DNA from 4 places in the Radiobacillus sp. PE A8.2 genome. Region 4 is predicted to be linked to each of the others. Evidence: riboswitches for the same ligand, from Rfam matches in the RefSeq annotation. Region 4 holds a riboswitch; each other region holds the start of a gene.
The links. A riboswitch is a leader RNA that binds a small molecule or an ion and turns the genes downstream of it on or off. The one in region 4 is predicted to bind thiamine pyrophosphate.
Positions count from the first base shown of each region.

Region 1: another riboswitch for thiamine pyrophosphate. It lies ahead of tenA (thiaminase II); the one in region 4 lies ahead of thiD (bifunctional hydroxymethylpyrimidine kinase/phosphomethylpyrimidine kinase).
Region 2: another riboswitch for thiamine pyrophosphate. It lies ahead of ACI6MV_RS22710 (ABC transporter substrate-binding protein); the one in region 4 lies ahead of thiD (bifunctional hydroxymethylpyrimidine kinase/phosphomethylpyrimidine kinase).
Region 3: another riboswitch for thiamine pyrophosphate. It lies ahead of thiW (energy coupling factor transporter S component ThiW); the one in region 4 lies ahead of thiD (bifunctional hydroxymethylpyrimidine kinase/phosphomethylpyrimidine kinase).

Region 1 is NZ_JBJGXI010000012.1:88,398-92,374, forward strand. It holds gene speD (adenosylmethionine decarboxylase) at 1-143, shown strand, start outside; gene ACI6MV_RS08735 (hypothetical protein) at 272-748, shown strand; gene ACI6MV_RS08740 (hypothetical protein) at 985-1,140, shown strand; TPP riboswitch at 1,259-1,380, shown strand; gene tenA (thiaminase II) at 1,486-2,148, shown strand; gene ACI6MV_RS08750 (ABC transporter ATP-binding protein) at 2,516-3,532, shown strand; gene ACI6MV_RS08755 (ABC transporter permease) at 3,525-3,977, shown strand, end outside.
Region 2 is NZ_JBJGXI010000064.1:5,506-9,482, forward strand. It holds gene ACI6MV_RS22695 (ABC transporter ATP-binding protein) at 1-464, opposite strand, end outside; gene ACI6MV_RS22700 (ABC transporter permease) at 461-1,231, opposite strand; gene ACI6MV_RS22705 (thiamine-binding protein) at 1,228-1,521, opposite strand; gene ACI6MV_RS22710 (ABC transporter substrate-binding protein) at 1,535-2,539, opposite strand; TPP riboswitch at 2,682-2,791, opposite strand; gene ACI6MV_RS22715 (NCS2 family permease) at 2,940-3,977, opposite strand, start outside.
Region 3 is NZ_JBJGXI010000016.1:21,922-25,898, reverse strand. It holds gene ACI6MV_RS10300 (DMT family transporter) at 1-709, shown strand, start outside; gene thiW (energy coupling factor transporter S component ThiW) at 774-1,274, opposite strand; TPP riboswitch at 1,349-1,462, opposite strand; gene ACI6MV_RS10290 (ring-cleaving dioxygenase) at 1,650-2,624, shown strand; gene ACI6MV_RS10285 (SDR family oxidoreductase) at 2,731-3,519, shown strand; gene ACI6MV_RS10280 (Cof-type HAD-IIB family hydrolase) at 3,770-3,977, shown strand, end outside.
Region 4 is NZ_JBJGXI010000038.1:11,681-15,657, forward strand. It holds gene thiE (thiamine phosphate synthase) at 258-935, opposite strand; gene thiM (hydroxyethylthiazole kinase) at 916-1,731, opposite strand; gene thiD (bifunctional hydroxymethylpyrimidine kinase/phosphomethylpyrimidine kinase) at 1,728-2,555, opposite strand; TPP riboswitch at 2,666-2,768, opposite strand; gene splB (spore photoproduct lyase) at 2,872-3,900, opposite strand; gene ACI6MV_RS17910 (transcriptional regulator SplA domain-containing protein) at 3,893-3,977, opposite strand, start outside.

The DNA.
Region 1 (3,977 bases), on a different contig from region 4:
GTAAACTAAAGAAATTTGAGCTTGATCAATATTTATTCGGATCTAGTAAAGAAAAAATAAGTGAAGAAGAACAACAGCAAATTACAGAGCGGCTAACGAAAGAGATGGACGAGATCTATTATGGGAAAAATATGAATAATTAGAACTACCATAGGAAAATGATAACGCTGTAATATTTTTTACAATTAAGTGGGATACTAAACTTGATAAAGCTAAATAAAAAAACAGTCATCAATGTTTGATTGTTAATGACAGATGAAAGGTCTTTACGATGATAAAATACAAACCAAAAAAGCATGAAGCTTTATTGTGGAGTATTGCTTTACCAGGTTTTGGTCAAATACTAAACGGTCAGTTTTTAAAGGGAATAGTATTCATCTTTTTAGAATTTCTTGTTAACGTGCAGAGCAATTTTAACTTAGCAATTGTATACTCATTTACAGGAGAAATAATCAAAGCCATTGAAGTAACTGATTATCAATGGCTGATGTTTTACCCTTGTTTATATATGTTTGCCATGTGGGATGCTTATCGAGATGCTGAGGGAGAGATGAACAGTTTAAGTTATCTTCCTTTTGTATTTGGCGCTTATTTTTTAACAGTAGGATTAATTTTTTCTGCGAAGATAAAAATATTTGATCATTTGATTGGTCCTGTTTTCTTACCAATGTTGTTCTTAGTACTCGGTCTATGCATTGGACTATTGATTAAACTATTGGTTGCAAAAGTACAAGTTAAAGACGGATAAATTTTTGAGCTCAAATAATGATGAGAGCTCATTTTTTTATGATTTAATTCTTTTAAAAAGAACAATTCACCCCTCTTATGATTAAGATAAAATTAGAGCAAATAGATAATTATTAAAGAAACTAAATGAATTTTAAAGAATTTCTAATTTAACCTTTACTTTTTAGCTATATTTGGTATTATATAGATGCATTCATTAATATATGAAGAAATTTTGGAAGAAAGGGGATAGTAAAGATGTTATTTTCACTTTACGTGGTATCCTTAACTGTTTTGTTGACGTTTCTTGTATTGTCGTTCGTTGAAAAGCTTGAAAGATTCTTCACGCGCAAGAAAAAATTTCGTGCTAACAACAAGCAAGTGCAACCTGCAGTGTTAGCTTTTCATAAATAATCACTCCAATTGATTGAGCCTTTTGACATACTGATCAAGAGGCTTTTTATTATCGGTTCCGTTTGACAACATTTGTACGCATGTTATGATAAGCTTCAAAGCACAATTTAATAGTACTATTTTCCGCTAGGGGTGCCTTATGCAGCATATTGCAATTAAAGGTTGAGATTAAAGTGTTACTTTAAGACCCTTAGAACCTGATCTGGTCAAACCAGCGTAGGGAAGTGGAGTAGGGAATAGCTGTCTATTTGACTCTGTTTCATTACGTCTCCACTTTCTATCTCAGTAGGAAGTGTTTTTGTTTGTCAATAAATGATTACAAACACAAAAAAGGAGATGAATAAAATGAAATTTTCACAGCTTTTAAGAGAAGAAACGAAGGACATTTGGAAAGCAAGCTTTAACCATCCGTTTGTAAAAGGAATCGGTGACGGCACATTAGCGGTTGAGTGTTTTCGTCATTATGTAATGCAAGATTCTTATTATTTATCCCATTTTGCAAGAGTACAAGCATTAGGTGCAGCAAAGGCAAAAGATCTACATACAACGAACAGATTAGCTGCACATGCTCAAGGCACATATGAAGCCGAACTAGGATTACATAGAAAATTTTCGGAGTTGCTTGGCATCACGGAGGAGGAGCAAGAGAACTTTGTTGCCACTCCAACCGCTTACGCTTACACTTCACATTTGTATCGCGCTGCCTATAATGGTCATTTAGGTGATATCATTGCTGCGATTTTACCTTGCTATTGGATTTATTATGAAATTGGTGAGCGATTAAAAGAACATACACCCGAAGAACCGATATATAAAGAATGGATCGCCGCTTACGGCGGAGAATGGTTTAGGACATTAGTGGAAGAACAGATTGCAAGATTAGATGAAATTGCAGAAACGGTAACCGATGAAGATCGTGATCGTATGAAACAACACTTTATTATAAGTAGTCAGTACGAGTATGGTTTTTGGGAAATGGGCTATAGTTTGGAAAAGTGGCCGTTTTAATATTGAGTGGATAACAAAAAAGTCAGTACATACTGGCTTTTTGTTATTTTTTTGTAATTCCACATACCTACGATACGTTGCGTGCGGACAACAATCACTATTATTTTACTTTAATTCAATGGGTTGTTTTTAGCAGATAGGGTCTCTCCAGGACGGGCAAATTATCAAAACGGTAATTTGGGACAAAAAGTGCGCTTCTGGCCGCTTAATCTTGTTAATTCCAACCTCCACTCATTCACTCCTATCACAAAAATTCGGAACGATATGCTCCAACTCAGACATAGTATTCAGAACAGCAAGTATAAAAATTGTTTCTTTCCTAACAGTTAGGTAAACTATACTAGTGCAATTTAGGGAGGATACAACGATGGAAAATATCATACAAGTTGAAGCTTTACGAAAAGAGTTTAAATCCTATTCAAGCCGTTCTGGTTTGCAAGGGGCTTTTCGCGACCTGTTTACCCGCAATTATAAGGTAATTCCTGCAGTTAAAGATATTGATATTACGGTTAGCAAAGGGGAAATGGTCGGATATATAGGTGAAAATGGTGCAGGAAAATCGACTACTATTAAGATGTTAACTGGTATTCTTACACCAACTTCTGGTACGGTCCGTGTTTTGGGAATGGATCCACATAGAGAAAGAGAGAAGTTTGTCCGGTCGATTGGTGTAGTATTTGGTCAACGCTCACAGTTGTGGTGGGATATTGCTGTACAAGAATCATTCCGCTTGTTAAAAAAGGTGTACAATGTGCCTGATCATTTGTATGAAAGTCACATGAGTTATGTGATTGAATCACTTGATATCGCACCATTGCTCGATAAACCTGTTAGAAAGCTGTCACTCGGACAGCGGATGCGTTGTGAGCTTGCTGCTGCATTGTTACATAATCCTACTTTGCTATTTTTAGATGAACCTACTATTGGGCTCGATGTACTCGTTAAATTAAAAATACGTAATTTCCTAAAAGAGATAAATCAAAAGTACCAAACAACGGTATTGTTAACAACTCATGATTTAACGGATATTGAGGCACTTTGTGAACGTGTAATTATGTTGGACGAAGGTCAGATTATTTATGATGGGAAACTAACAAATCTAAAATCAAGCTGGGGTGAAGGGAAGCAAATTGAATTTCAATTTACAAATAATCAAATCTCGAAATCATTGCTCGTACCCTTATTGGACGGTTTAGAGGCTGAATGGACAGCAGGGGACCGTGGCAATGTATGGGTTGCGAATGTTATTAATGACGAATCAGTTATTTCTGATGTAATTGGACGAGTTGTCGCTGCACATAAAATTATTGATCTTAAAGTGCATGAAATATCAATCGAAGAAATTATCCGGAACATTTATGAAGAGGGCATTATCCATGGGTAAATATGTTGAGATGATTCGTATTCGCTTTTTAATGATGCTTGCTTATCGAACCAATTATTATACAGGCATATTAATTTATAGCATTAACATTGGGGCGTATTATTTTTTATGGTCGGCAATCTATGGCGATAAAGGCACCATCGAAGGTATGTCTGTTTTACAGATGACTACCTATATCGCAGTTGCATGGATGGCTAGAGCTTTTTACTTTAATAATATTGATCGTGAGATTGCAGTTGAAATTAAAGAGGGAAAAGTTGCGGTAGAGTTTACTCGTCCTTATAACTATTTATTCATGAAAACAATGCAAGGACTTGGAGAAGGTATATTTCGCTTAGGCTTCTTCTCTGTGCCAGGTATGATCATTGTTTCACTTATCTTTCCAATTTCTCTATCTGCTTCTCCGGATACTTGGTTGTTTTTTGCCATTGCAATTGTGTTTAGT
Region 2 (3,977 bases), on a different contig from region 4:
AACGGCTCATCAAGGCAAATAAACGATTGCGGGCTGAGTAAACTGCGGACAAAGGCAACTCTTTGCCTCATCCCCCCAGAAAGCTGATGCGGATACGCATGCTCATAGCCACTTAATCCCGCTTTTTCCAGCATAGCGAGCGCTTGCGCTTCATCAGTTTTTCCAGAGATCTCTGCTCCAAGCAGCACATTTTTTAGTACTGAACGCCACGGAAACAATGACGGACTTTGCGGTGTATAGCTGATCGAACCTCTTTTACCAGTAATTTTTTCGTCATCTAAATAAAATTCACCAGCATCAGGCACATACATGCCACCAATTAAATGGAACAACGTGCTTTTTCCACTACCGGACGGACCGAGCAAGGAGACAAATTCGCCATCTTCAACCGTAAAGGAAATGTTGTCTAATACGAGCTTGTTATCAAAGGATTTAGTAATTTTATCTACAACGAGTTGACTCATGATCGTTCCGCCTCTCCTTTTGGCCGCCACTTAATTAATAGCTTTTCTAGTCCAATAATTAGTGAGAAAAATACTAAACAAAGTGCCATAATGATTACAATTGCGACGAAAACACGATCCGTTCGAAACGAGGACGACGCTAGTGTCATGTAGACACCGATTCCTTGATTCGCTCCGAGCCATTCAGAAATAACCGCACCCATGACACTATATGTTGCCGATATTTTCAATCCGGAAAACAGTGACGGAAGCGCATGTGGTAATTCCAACTTAAAAAAGATTTGACGTTTTGTTGCACCAGCCATTTGCATATAGTGCATCAGTTCGTGACTCGTTTGTCTGAAACCTTCCATCGCTGACACCGCAATTGGGAAAAAACAAACAAGTGTAATGACAATAATTTTTGGCATCATACCGAAGCCAAACCAAATGACAAGTAAAGGAGCGAGCACAATAATCGGTATGTTTTGCGATAAAATCATCAATGGGTAAAACGCTTCTCTTACAGTAGGCATTAGGTGCAAAGCAACCGCAACAATGATCCCGACACTGCAGCCGATACTAAAGCCAATAACCGTTAACCGAATCGTAGACAAAATATGATGATTATAGTTAGACCAGCCTGCAATCCCCTCTTGCACAATTTCGGTTGGAGCAGGTAGTAGCCAAGATGGGATTTCAAACAGGCGACTACTCGCTTCCCATGTTATGAGTAAAAGGATGATGACCAATACTGGTCGCCATCCTTTTTTAAAAATCGTCCTCATCCTCTGTATTTCTCCGTTAGTTTATCCATCGATGCACCATCTGGTTTATACAGCACTTTTATTTGAGAAATAATGCTCGGGCTGCCAATCTCGACCATTTTTTGATTCATTTTCTCAACGATTGCCAGCAACTCTGACAACTCGCCCTCCATCGTTGTTTCTAGCGGGTGCACCTCATATTTGACGCCAGCTTCTTCAATTACTGCAATCGCCGCGTCCACATAAGGAATAACGTCCTCACCATTTTTTGTTTTCGGTATAATTTGGATACTTACTAGTGAATTTGCCATAAAATATCACCCCTTATTCTGGTAGAAATTCGTTTGTAAATGCATTTTCTACATCTAATTCTTCTTCTAACAACCCGTTATCATACATCCAGCTTGCATAGTTTTCCCATACCTCTTCTGTTTGAATGCCCCATTGTTCAGCATCATCTTGGTATTTTGGTGATAACCATTCTTGGCTTGCTTTTACTAACTCAGCATCTAAATCTGGAACAGCTGCAGTTAAAATATCCGCCGCTTCAGCTGGGTTATCAATGGCGTATTGATAGCCTTTCGATACAGCTGCCATAAATGCTTTTACCGTGTCTGGATCTTCTGCAATTTTATCTTCATTCGTAATAATGACAGGTGTGTAATAATCGAGCTTATCTGTATAATCTGTTAAGTAAAGCATATCTAACTCCATGTCACGAAGCTCTGCTTCTACTCCAGTCCATGCATAGTAAATCCATGCGAAATCAATATCGCCACGTTCTACTGCTGTGAAGAAATCACTGTTACCCATATTAACAATTTCTACTTCATCTACATTCGCATCTTCTTGTTTCATTAATGAATCAATTACCGCTTGTTCCACCGGTGCACCCCAGCCACCATATGTTTTGCCTTCAAAATCAGCTGGTGAAGTGATGCCTCTGTCTGCTGGTGCCGCAAATCCAGATGTATTATGTTGAATGATTGCACCAATCGAAACGATCGGAATATCCTGAACACGAGCTTCTGTTATACCTTCTTGTGCACCAATACCAAAATCCGCTTGCCCAGAAGCTACAACCTGGCTAGCTCCAGATTCTCCTGGTAAAACAATTTCTACATCTAAGCCTTGTTCTTCAAAATATCCTTTCTCTTGTGCTACATATAATCCAGTATGATTAGTATTTGGTGTCCAATCCAATACCATCGTAACTTCCGTTAATTCCGTCTGCTCCTGTTGACCATCATTTCCGTTGGATTCCTCAGTTTCTGCGTTACAGCCAGCAACTAGTGCCAGCGTGAGTAAAGCCAATAACCACTTCTTCAATGTTATTCCTCCCTAAGTATCTGTTTGATAAGCGTTGGTGCGCTGGAACATAAGCATTGGCTATGGCTAATCGGAATATTATCCGTACTTTTAACCAATCAAAAACGCCCTAGGTTATCCCTAGGGCGCATATTATAAACGTCAATGTTTGTCATATGTTCCCTACGCTGGTTTTAGCCAGATCAGGTTCTAAGGGTCTGCATCTTACGGATACGATCTCAACCGGCATCACCGGTCCCCCCACAATAAAAACTAGCTATTCAATTAATCTTACGCTTTCAATTATCTACTTTGACACAGTAGTGTAGTTTTTTCAAGTTATTTATTTCAATCAATCTATTATTCTTGTATGTAAAAAAAGAAAGCCTTGACCATCTCACCTGGTCAAAGCTTTTTTCGTTTATGCTAAAAATCCTAGATATGCAATAAAGACTACGAACAAGAACCACATAATTGGATGAATTTCTTTCGCTTTTCCTTTTACGATCATTGTTATTGGATAGAAGATAAAACCAACCGCAATACCAGTTGCAATGCTATAAGCAAGAGGCATCATAATAACCGTTAAGAACGCAGGAGCAGCAATTTCAAATTGATCCCACTCGATATCTTTAAGTGTCGAAGCCATCATGATTCCAACAATAATCAATGCAGGAGCAGTTACTTCTTCCGTAACAACGCTTAATAATGGTGAGAAGAACAATGCAAGCAGAAAGAATCCTGCTGTAAATACTGCTGTTAAACCGGAACGTCCACCTGCACTTACTCCTGTACCAGACTCAATGTAAGAAGTCGTTGTAGATGTACCTAATGTAGCACCAACAACAGTTGCAGCAGAGTCGGCAAACAATGCTTTTCCAGCTTTAGGAAGCTTGTTGTCTTTCATTAAACCTGCTTTTGTTGCAACCGCAACTAGTGTACCTGCAGTATCAAAGAAATCGACGAATAAGAACGTTAAAATAACACCGATCATTGGACCAGTAAATACATCACCGAAATGAAGGAAGGCTTGACCAAATGTTGGTGCAAGGCTTGGTGGAGCACTCCAAATTTCTGTCGGAAGTGGCACTAAGTTGAAAATCATCCCAACAATAGCTGTAATAACGATACCGTAGAATACTCCGCCTTTAATACCCAGTGCAAGGAAAATGACAGTAACAACAATACCTAAGATTGCAAGTGCTACAGGAGCAGAAGTTAAATCTCCTAAAGCAACCATTGTTGCATCATTGCCTACAACAATTCCTGCATTTTGAAAACCAATAAAAGCGATAAACAAACCAATCCCAGCACCAACAGCCATTTTTAGGCTTTGTGGAATTGCATTAATAATAATTTCACGAATACCTGAGATCGTAAGAACGATAAAAATAAGTCCAGAAACTAATACACCAGCTAGTGCTGTTTCCCAAGGCACACCATTACCAAGTACAACGGT
Region 3 (3,977 bases), on a different contig from region 4:
TGGGGTCACCTTTTTTAACACATTTATCTACGGAGCGTTACAATTCACTACGGCAACCAATGTGTCTGTATTAGAATCGGTTATACCCGTCGTGACAGTATTGCTAAGCATTTTTCTATTAAAAGAAAAGCTGCAAGGCATCCAGTGGATTGGAATTATATTATCTTTTCTAGGGGCGATATGGGTTGTTTTGGATGGGAAAATCTTTGAATTGGCATCGATAGCTTGGAATATCGGAGATGCTATCATGATAGGAGCTATTATTTCCTGGGCAATTTATTCCATTTGCGTGAAGCGATATATGCATTTGTTTCCGTCTTTTGCTGCCTTGTTTGTGATGACTGGAGTTTCTGTTGTCGTGTTATTACCTATTGTAGGGATCGAATGGGTAGTGACCGGGGTACCTGCATTTTCGGCTTCTAGTCATATGATCGGATTTTTGTATTTAGGAATTTTCCCGTCATTTATTGCGTTAGTTTTTTATAATCGAGCCGTTGATTTATTAAGTGCATCACAGGCTTCTGTATTTTTAAATTTTCTTCCAGTCGTTACGATGCTTGGAGCCTACCTTTGGTTAGGTGAAACGATCACTGTAATGCAAATAATCGGTACATTTATCGTAATTACTGGTGTTATATTGACAACACAATTCCGTGTGAATCGCGGGAAAGTTGATAAGGTTGAATCAGGTCTACGTGAATCTGGGTAAGGTCTGAACTAGAAAACGCATGGATGTTTATACATCCATGCGTTTTCAGTAGGATTTTCATAAATTATGATCGTAGCTCTTTCGGAACCATATTTTCTAGGTTTACACGGTTTAACACCAATACACCAATAACAGCTCCTAAAGCACTACTAGCTAAAAAGCTAGGAATAAATCCAAGTGCCCCGTAAGAAGTTCCCATTAACACATTGGCGTATGGGACAGAGAACAGTGCGCCGATGATACCTGTACCAATCATTTCACCGGTTGCAGCCATATATTTCTTTTTTGTCCAACGATACAAATATCCTGCTAATAGTGCGCCAATCATACCACCTGGGAATGCAAGCAAAGTTCCTAAGCCTAATAAGTTCCGTAGTAATCCAATCGTAAAAGCGATAGTCACTGCTGGAATTGGTCCTAACACTACGGCTGCCATAACATTGACCGCGTGTTGAATCGGATAGACCTTTGCGACACCAATCTGAAATCCAAGAATTGATGATCCGATAACTCCGATTGCTACAAAAATTGCCATTGTCGTTAATAATCTTGTGTTGTTCCTCATAAATAGCTCCCCCTAAATAAAAATAAAAAAACCAGATCCATGACAAGCAGGACCTGGTTTATAACCAAATAGTATGATTTTCCGTACTACTTCCCTCCGCTGGTACGAGCCAGATCAGGTCCTTAGAGTTAAAAAGCATTGTGCTCTTCTCTCAGCCTACACATCCATAGGCACCCCTAGTAGTTTCTATTCAATTGATTAATTTCACTATAGCATAGGGAAGAAAAAAGGTAAACAGACTAAAAGTAAAGCAATTATCTTGAAATCGAGATAATTACCAACTATAATAATTTACATAAAATATATGTGACGCTTTGTTGAATGAATTTACACAAATCAGCTTAATCTAAATAAATAAATAAAGGAGTGTGTAGGATGGAACTAAAGGGTATACATCATGTGTCATCCATTACCGCTGTTGCAAAGGATAATTATGATTTTTATACGAAAGTACTAGGCATGCGTTTGGTGAAAAAATCTGTTAATCAAGACGATACGAGTATGTATCATTTATTTTATGCAGATGAGGTTGGTAATCCAGGTACAGATTTAACGTTCTTTGAAATCCCGAGAGCAGGACACACATATGAAGGAAATAATAGTATCTCCTTTACAGCTCTTCGTGTAGCGAACGATGAGGCGTTGGATTTTTGGAAAAGCAGGTTAGCGGATCATAATGTCAAGCATGAAGCGATAACAGAGGAATTTGGTAGAAAAGTCCTTCACTTTACAGATCACGAGGGTCAGCGACTAGTACTCGTTTCTGATCAAAATAACAAAGGCGTGGCCGGTGGTACACCGTGGGATAAGGCGCCAGTTCCGCAAAACAAAGGAATTATTGGTCTAGGTCCGGTTAGGCTCACTGTGCCGAATCCAGAGCCTACTGTAAAAGTACTAACCGAGATCATGGGTTTTAGACATGCTGGAAGTTATCCTGCCTTTGTCGAGGGTCAGCCTAATATTGAAGTATATGAAACAGGTGAAGGCGGCACTGGTGCAGAGGTGCATATTGAGCACAGAACAGATTTGCCAAAGGAAAAACCTGGCCGTGGCAGTGTGCACCATGTAGCTTTTCGAGTACATGACGAACAGGAGTTATCAGCTTGGAGAGATATAATCAGACAAAACCGGATGCCGAATTCAGGTCTGGTGGATCGCTATTATTTCCAATCGCTGTATTTTAGAGAGCCCAATGGGATATTGTTCGAATTAGCAACAGATGGACCTGGTTTTGCTACAGATGAAGATGTTGAACACTTAGGTGAAACTGTTGCATTACCGCCATTTTTTGAAGATAAACGTGCACAAATTGAAGCGAAATTAAAACCGTTAGATACGAAGCAATCATAAGAGAGGGCCTGAATCGATACTGATTTGGGCTTTTTCTCTACCAATTTACACATAGGGCAATTCATTGAGGTTATTCTAATTACAAAAGGATAAGGAGAATGATTACATGGATAAGCAATCTTTAACAAATAAGGTCGCGATTATTACAGGGGCAGGTTCTGGTATCGGGGAAGCCGCGGCAATTCGCTTAGCTCAGGCAGGCGCAAAAGTAGGGCTAGTCGATTTAAAAGAGAAAAATGCTGCAAAAGTGAAGCAGCAGATTGAAGACATGGGTGGACAAGCACTCATCACAGATACCGATGTGTCGGATCCAAAACGGGTGGAAGACAGTATACAACAAGTGGTAGATCAGTGGGGACGACTGGACATGGTATTTGCTAATGCCGGTATAAACGGAAAAGTTGCCCCGATAGAGGATCTGAGCCCGGAGGATTGGGACCAAACGTTAACAACGAATTTAAAAAGTACATTTTTGACAGTAAAATACGCTATTCCTCATTTGAAGCAAAATGGTGGAAGTATTGTGATAACAAGTTCAATCAATGGTAACCGAACCTTCTCTGGTTTCGGCATGTCTGCCTATAGCTCATCAAAGGCCGGTCAGATGGCTTTTGGTAAAATGGCAGCATTAGAGTTAGCACAATACAAAATTCGAGTGAATGTGATATGTCCTGGTGCAATTAAAACAAACATTGGTGAAAATACTTTTCCTGATAAAGATAACCTAGATAAAATCAAGATTCCGGTTGAGTATCCGGAGGGAAATCAACCGTTAGAGCATCACCCAGGTAGCCCGGAACAAGTAGCTGATTTGGTTCATTTTCTTCTATCGGATGCTTCGAGTCATATTACAGGGACTGAAGTATTTATTGATGGTGCAGAGACATTACTATAAGAGGTTGTTCAAAAAGTCCCAATTGATCACAATGATTACTCAAGAAGCTTATTGACGTCGAATATTGGATTCAGCCGAAAAATCCGGTCCTCACGTAGGTTTTGTCTACGCTCCGGTCCTCTTTTTCTAGCTTCATCCAATCTTCTCGGTGCTAAAAATGGAACTTTTTGAACACGAACTATAAGTAAGAAATGCGATTATGATATACTAAATAGCAAATAAAAGTTTCGTTTTAGAATGAGGTGCACCAATGAATCATCAAGTAAAAGCTGTATTTTTAGACATGGACGGTACGATCTTAAATGACCACAATCGTGCTAGTGACCGCTTGAAATTATACATCCAGCAGTTAAGGCAAAATGGTGTGTATGTTTTCATAGCAACGGGTAGAACTTTAATGGAAATTAGTGACGTGATCCCAGATGATTTTGAAGTTGATGGAATCGTTAGTTCAAACG
Region 4 (3,977 bases):
ATGATGATTTGGCGGCCACCACAGACCTTATTTACTAAAAATAGCATACTACAGCAAGGATTTTATTCAAATAAGCGCGCTGATGGCCGCACAATTCTAATATTACCTATATTGTCACAGATAAGTGCAGTGGTGGCCGTTAGCGACTAACCACCGCCGCGTGGCAAGCGTATTTTCTACAGCGGCTGTCCAACACGTTACGACGCATTCTAGCTATTTTGCGCAATAACGACAATCTAACCAAAGCAGTCAGATGACTACTGAGTGATATCTCCAGCGGCATCATCAACCATGTCCAAGAAACTACGTGCAGCTTCCTTGGCTGCATCTGCTTGACTAATCGCTGAAATAATCGCTACACCATTAGCCCCTGCTTTTATAATCCCGTTTACATGCTCCTTCTTTATACCACCTATCGCCACCATCGAAAGTTTGCCAACGGTAGAACGGATGTTGGAAATACCTTTTAGTCCTATTGGCACTTTTGCATCTGCCTTCGTATTTGTTGCATATATTGGACCTACTCCAATATAATCTGCTCCATCCTTTAAAGCCTGTGCTGCTTCCGCTTCATTTGTAGCAGATACACCGACAATAAAGTGATCGGGGCATTGTTTTTTTATCATTGTAATTGGTTCATCATCCTGTCCAACGTGCACGCCTGCTGCACCTATTTCAATTGCTAATTGAACATCATCATTTACGATAAACGGAACGGAATAGTCATCACACAGTTGTTTCATTTGAAGGGCGATTTGTTTTTTGTCCTCACCCTTTAGTGCCCCAAGCCCCTTTTCTCGAAATTGAAATAAGGTAATACCACCTACCAAAGCCGATTTTAATACTGCAAGTGGGGGTAGGCTACTATTATTCGTGCCCATAATGAAATAAACCCGAAGAAGGTCTGACAGATGATTATTTATAGTCTTCCCCATAAGATACCTCTTTCTTTATGTTTGATTTTTCCCTATAGATTTCATCACCCAATTTATATAAAGAATCTAAAAATGCGATTTGGAAACTTCCTGGTCCATCTACTTTCTCTGCCGCCAGTTGAGCAGCCACTCCGTAAAAGCTAATTGCTTCTGCTGCTGTTCTAATTGTGTTATCACCGATAGCTAGAAAAGCAGCAATCACAGAAGTTAACAAACAACCTACGCCTGTGACGGTTGTTTGTAATTGGTGCCCATTTTCCACTATATAACTTGTGAAGCCATCTGTAATAACATCTTGTTTTCCAGTCACTGCAATAGGGACATTAAGTTTACGGGAGGCTTGATGCGCAATCGCTACATGGTCTCCTGGCGATACAGCGTCAACACCCTTCATCTTCATATCAACCCCTGCTAGAAAACTAATTTCTCCGAGATTTCCTCGAATAAGAGAAACTTGTACGTTTTCTAAAATGTTTTGTGCGGCATCTACTCGAAATCTAGTTGCACCGATGCCTACTGGGTCCAAAACAACAGGGATACCTTTTTTATTTGCAGCTTTACCGGCTATGATCATTGCTTCAAGCTGTAGTGAGGTCAATGTACCCATGTTTAATACTAGTGCATCCGCATGCTGCACCATCTCAGCAACCTCTTCTACAGCGTTAGCCATCACCGGTGCAGCACCGACCGCATACAATCCATTAGCTGTAAAATTGCTAACGACTTGATTTGTAATGTTATGTACCAACGGCTTTTTGGTTCGAAGCTGATCTATCAAAGAAGCATTCTTGATCATTCTTCTCTTCCTTTCACCTGATTTGGTAGCCCTTTTAACCGATATCCCCAATGATTAGTTGGACCATTGCCTTTACCAACACCTAGCGAATATTGGATGGCATCAGTAATAAATTTTTTCCCAATTGTTACAGCTTTCGCAATCGATTTTCCTTTGGCAAGTTCTGCTGTAATAACTGCCGAGAACGTACAGCCTGTTCCATGCGTATGCTTCGTCTCTGTGCGAGCAGACTTATAATAATGAAAATCTTGTTTATCGTATAGCACGTCAATCGCTTCTCCGGATAGATGACCACCCTTAACGACAGCCGCTTTCGCCCCAAGCTCATTAACAATAACCTTGGCAGCACGTTTTGCATCGTCGATATTATCAATTTTAAAATCTACTAATATTTCTGCTTCCGGGATATTTGGTGTAACAACCGTAGCTAATGGCACTAACATATCTCTAATTACTTTCCGCGATGGTTCTTCCATTAAAGCATGGCCACTTTTGGCTACCATTACTGGGTCAATTACATAATCTACGGATTTGTCTTTCAAAAAATCTGCCAGCATTTCCATCATTTCAATTGTTGCAATCATGCCTGTTTTAACTGCATCTGGCTCGATATCATTAAATACCGCATGCAATTGCTTTTCAATAAAAGAAACGGGTAGATTATAAATTGCATCAACACCTAGTGTGTTTTGTGCCACTATAGAAGTGACAACACTCATACCGTAAACTTCTCTTTCCTGAAATGTTTTTAAATCTGCCTGTATACCAGCTCCTCCTGTAGGATCTGTTCCAGCAATCGTTAGTGCAGTAGTTATCTGGTTCATTTATCTATTCTCCTCCCTTTAAGTCAGAACTTTAAAGCGTTTTTCCCCATACAAAAAACCGCTACCAAGAAACTGGAGCGGTTTAAAATGAACCATTGATCATTCATATATAATTTCCTGCTCCACTTTCCTACGCTGGTATTAACCAGTTCAGGTTCTAAGGGACAAAGGAATTCTCCTTATCTCAGCCGTACAGCGCCCCTAGCGGATGTATAACTATTCCATTTGTTTCAATAAACCATGTTTTAGAATAGTTGTCAAATGAGGCAATACCATTCACAGTAAAAATCAGTATGATGAAATTGACTAAAATCTCTCAAGTAAAATATTCAACTTTTGCTTCTGGAAAGAGCGTCGCTAATTTGCTTTGAATGGTGTCTTTGATTTGCTCTTGTTCATTATCAGTATAAACGTATTTACCAATCCCGTATCTTCCCCATTTATATTTTCTTTTGGACTCATCCAATTCCAGCTTTGACATCGGGTAATTTTTTTGAATAACTCGTTTTGCTGGTTTTGTAAAACGGTGCTGGATCAATTCGAACGTTAAATCCTTTTTAGCGAATGCAGGTAACTCCGCTTCCAGTTTATCAAGCATTTCGGTATAGCCTTCCTGCCATCCCTCATGCAAATAGATAGGCGCAATGATAAAACCTAGCGGATAGCCCGCCTCAGCAACCTTGATTGCCGCTTCAATTCGTTCATCAAGCCTGGACGTTCCTGGTTCAAAATACTTTATCATGTAATTATCATTAATACTAAAGCGAAACCTTGTACGCCCTTGATGATCTGCATCCAGCAAGTGATCAACGTGAGCAAATTTCGTTACGAAACGAAGTAAACCGTGCTCTGATTTACCAAAAAACTCAATTGCCCTTTTTAATGAATGTGTTAAGTGATCTACGCCTACGATGTCAGAGGTACAAGATGCCTCAAAACGTGTTATTTCCGGCACACGTTCTTTCATATACCCTTCAGCAGCATCAAAGATTTCATCTGTATTCACATATGTGCGAATATAAGGCTTGCTGCCCATTGTAGTTTGCAGATAACAATAGTGACAATGCCCCATACAACCTGTAGCCAGTGGAATTGCGTATTCTGCCGACGGCTTCGATGTATCAAATTTCAGTGTTTTTCGTAAACCTACTACTAATGTCGACTTAGCATTTCTGTACTTTTGAAAATCATTATCTCCAGGTAAATCACGGACTTGGTTATGAGAGGTCGTATGTCTAATTTCGATGCCTTGATCCAGAAATTTTTTTTCTAACTTTCTTCCTAAATCATATTCCAATGCCCTAGGTTCAAAATAAACGAGTTGAGGAACAAATGGCTTAACCATAATAACCCTCTACATCCGCTGAGCCAAATACGTCACGATATTCTGCTTCTGCTTCATCCTCTGTAGTGTAAATCGCC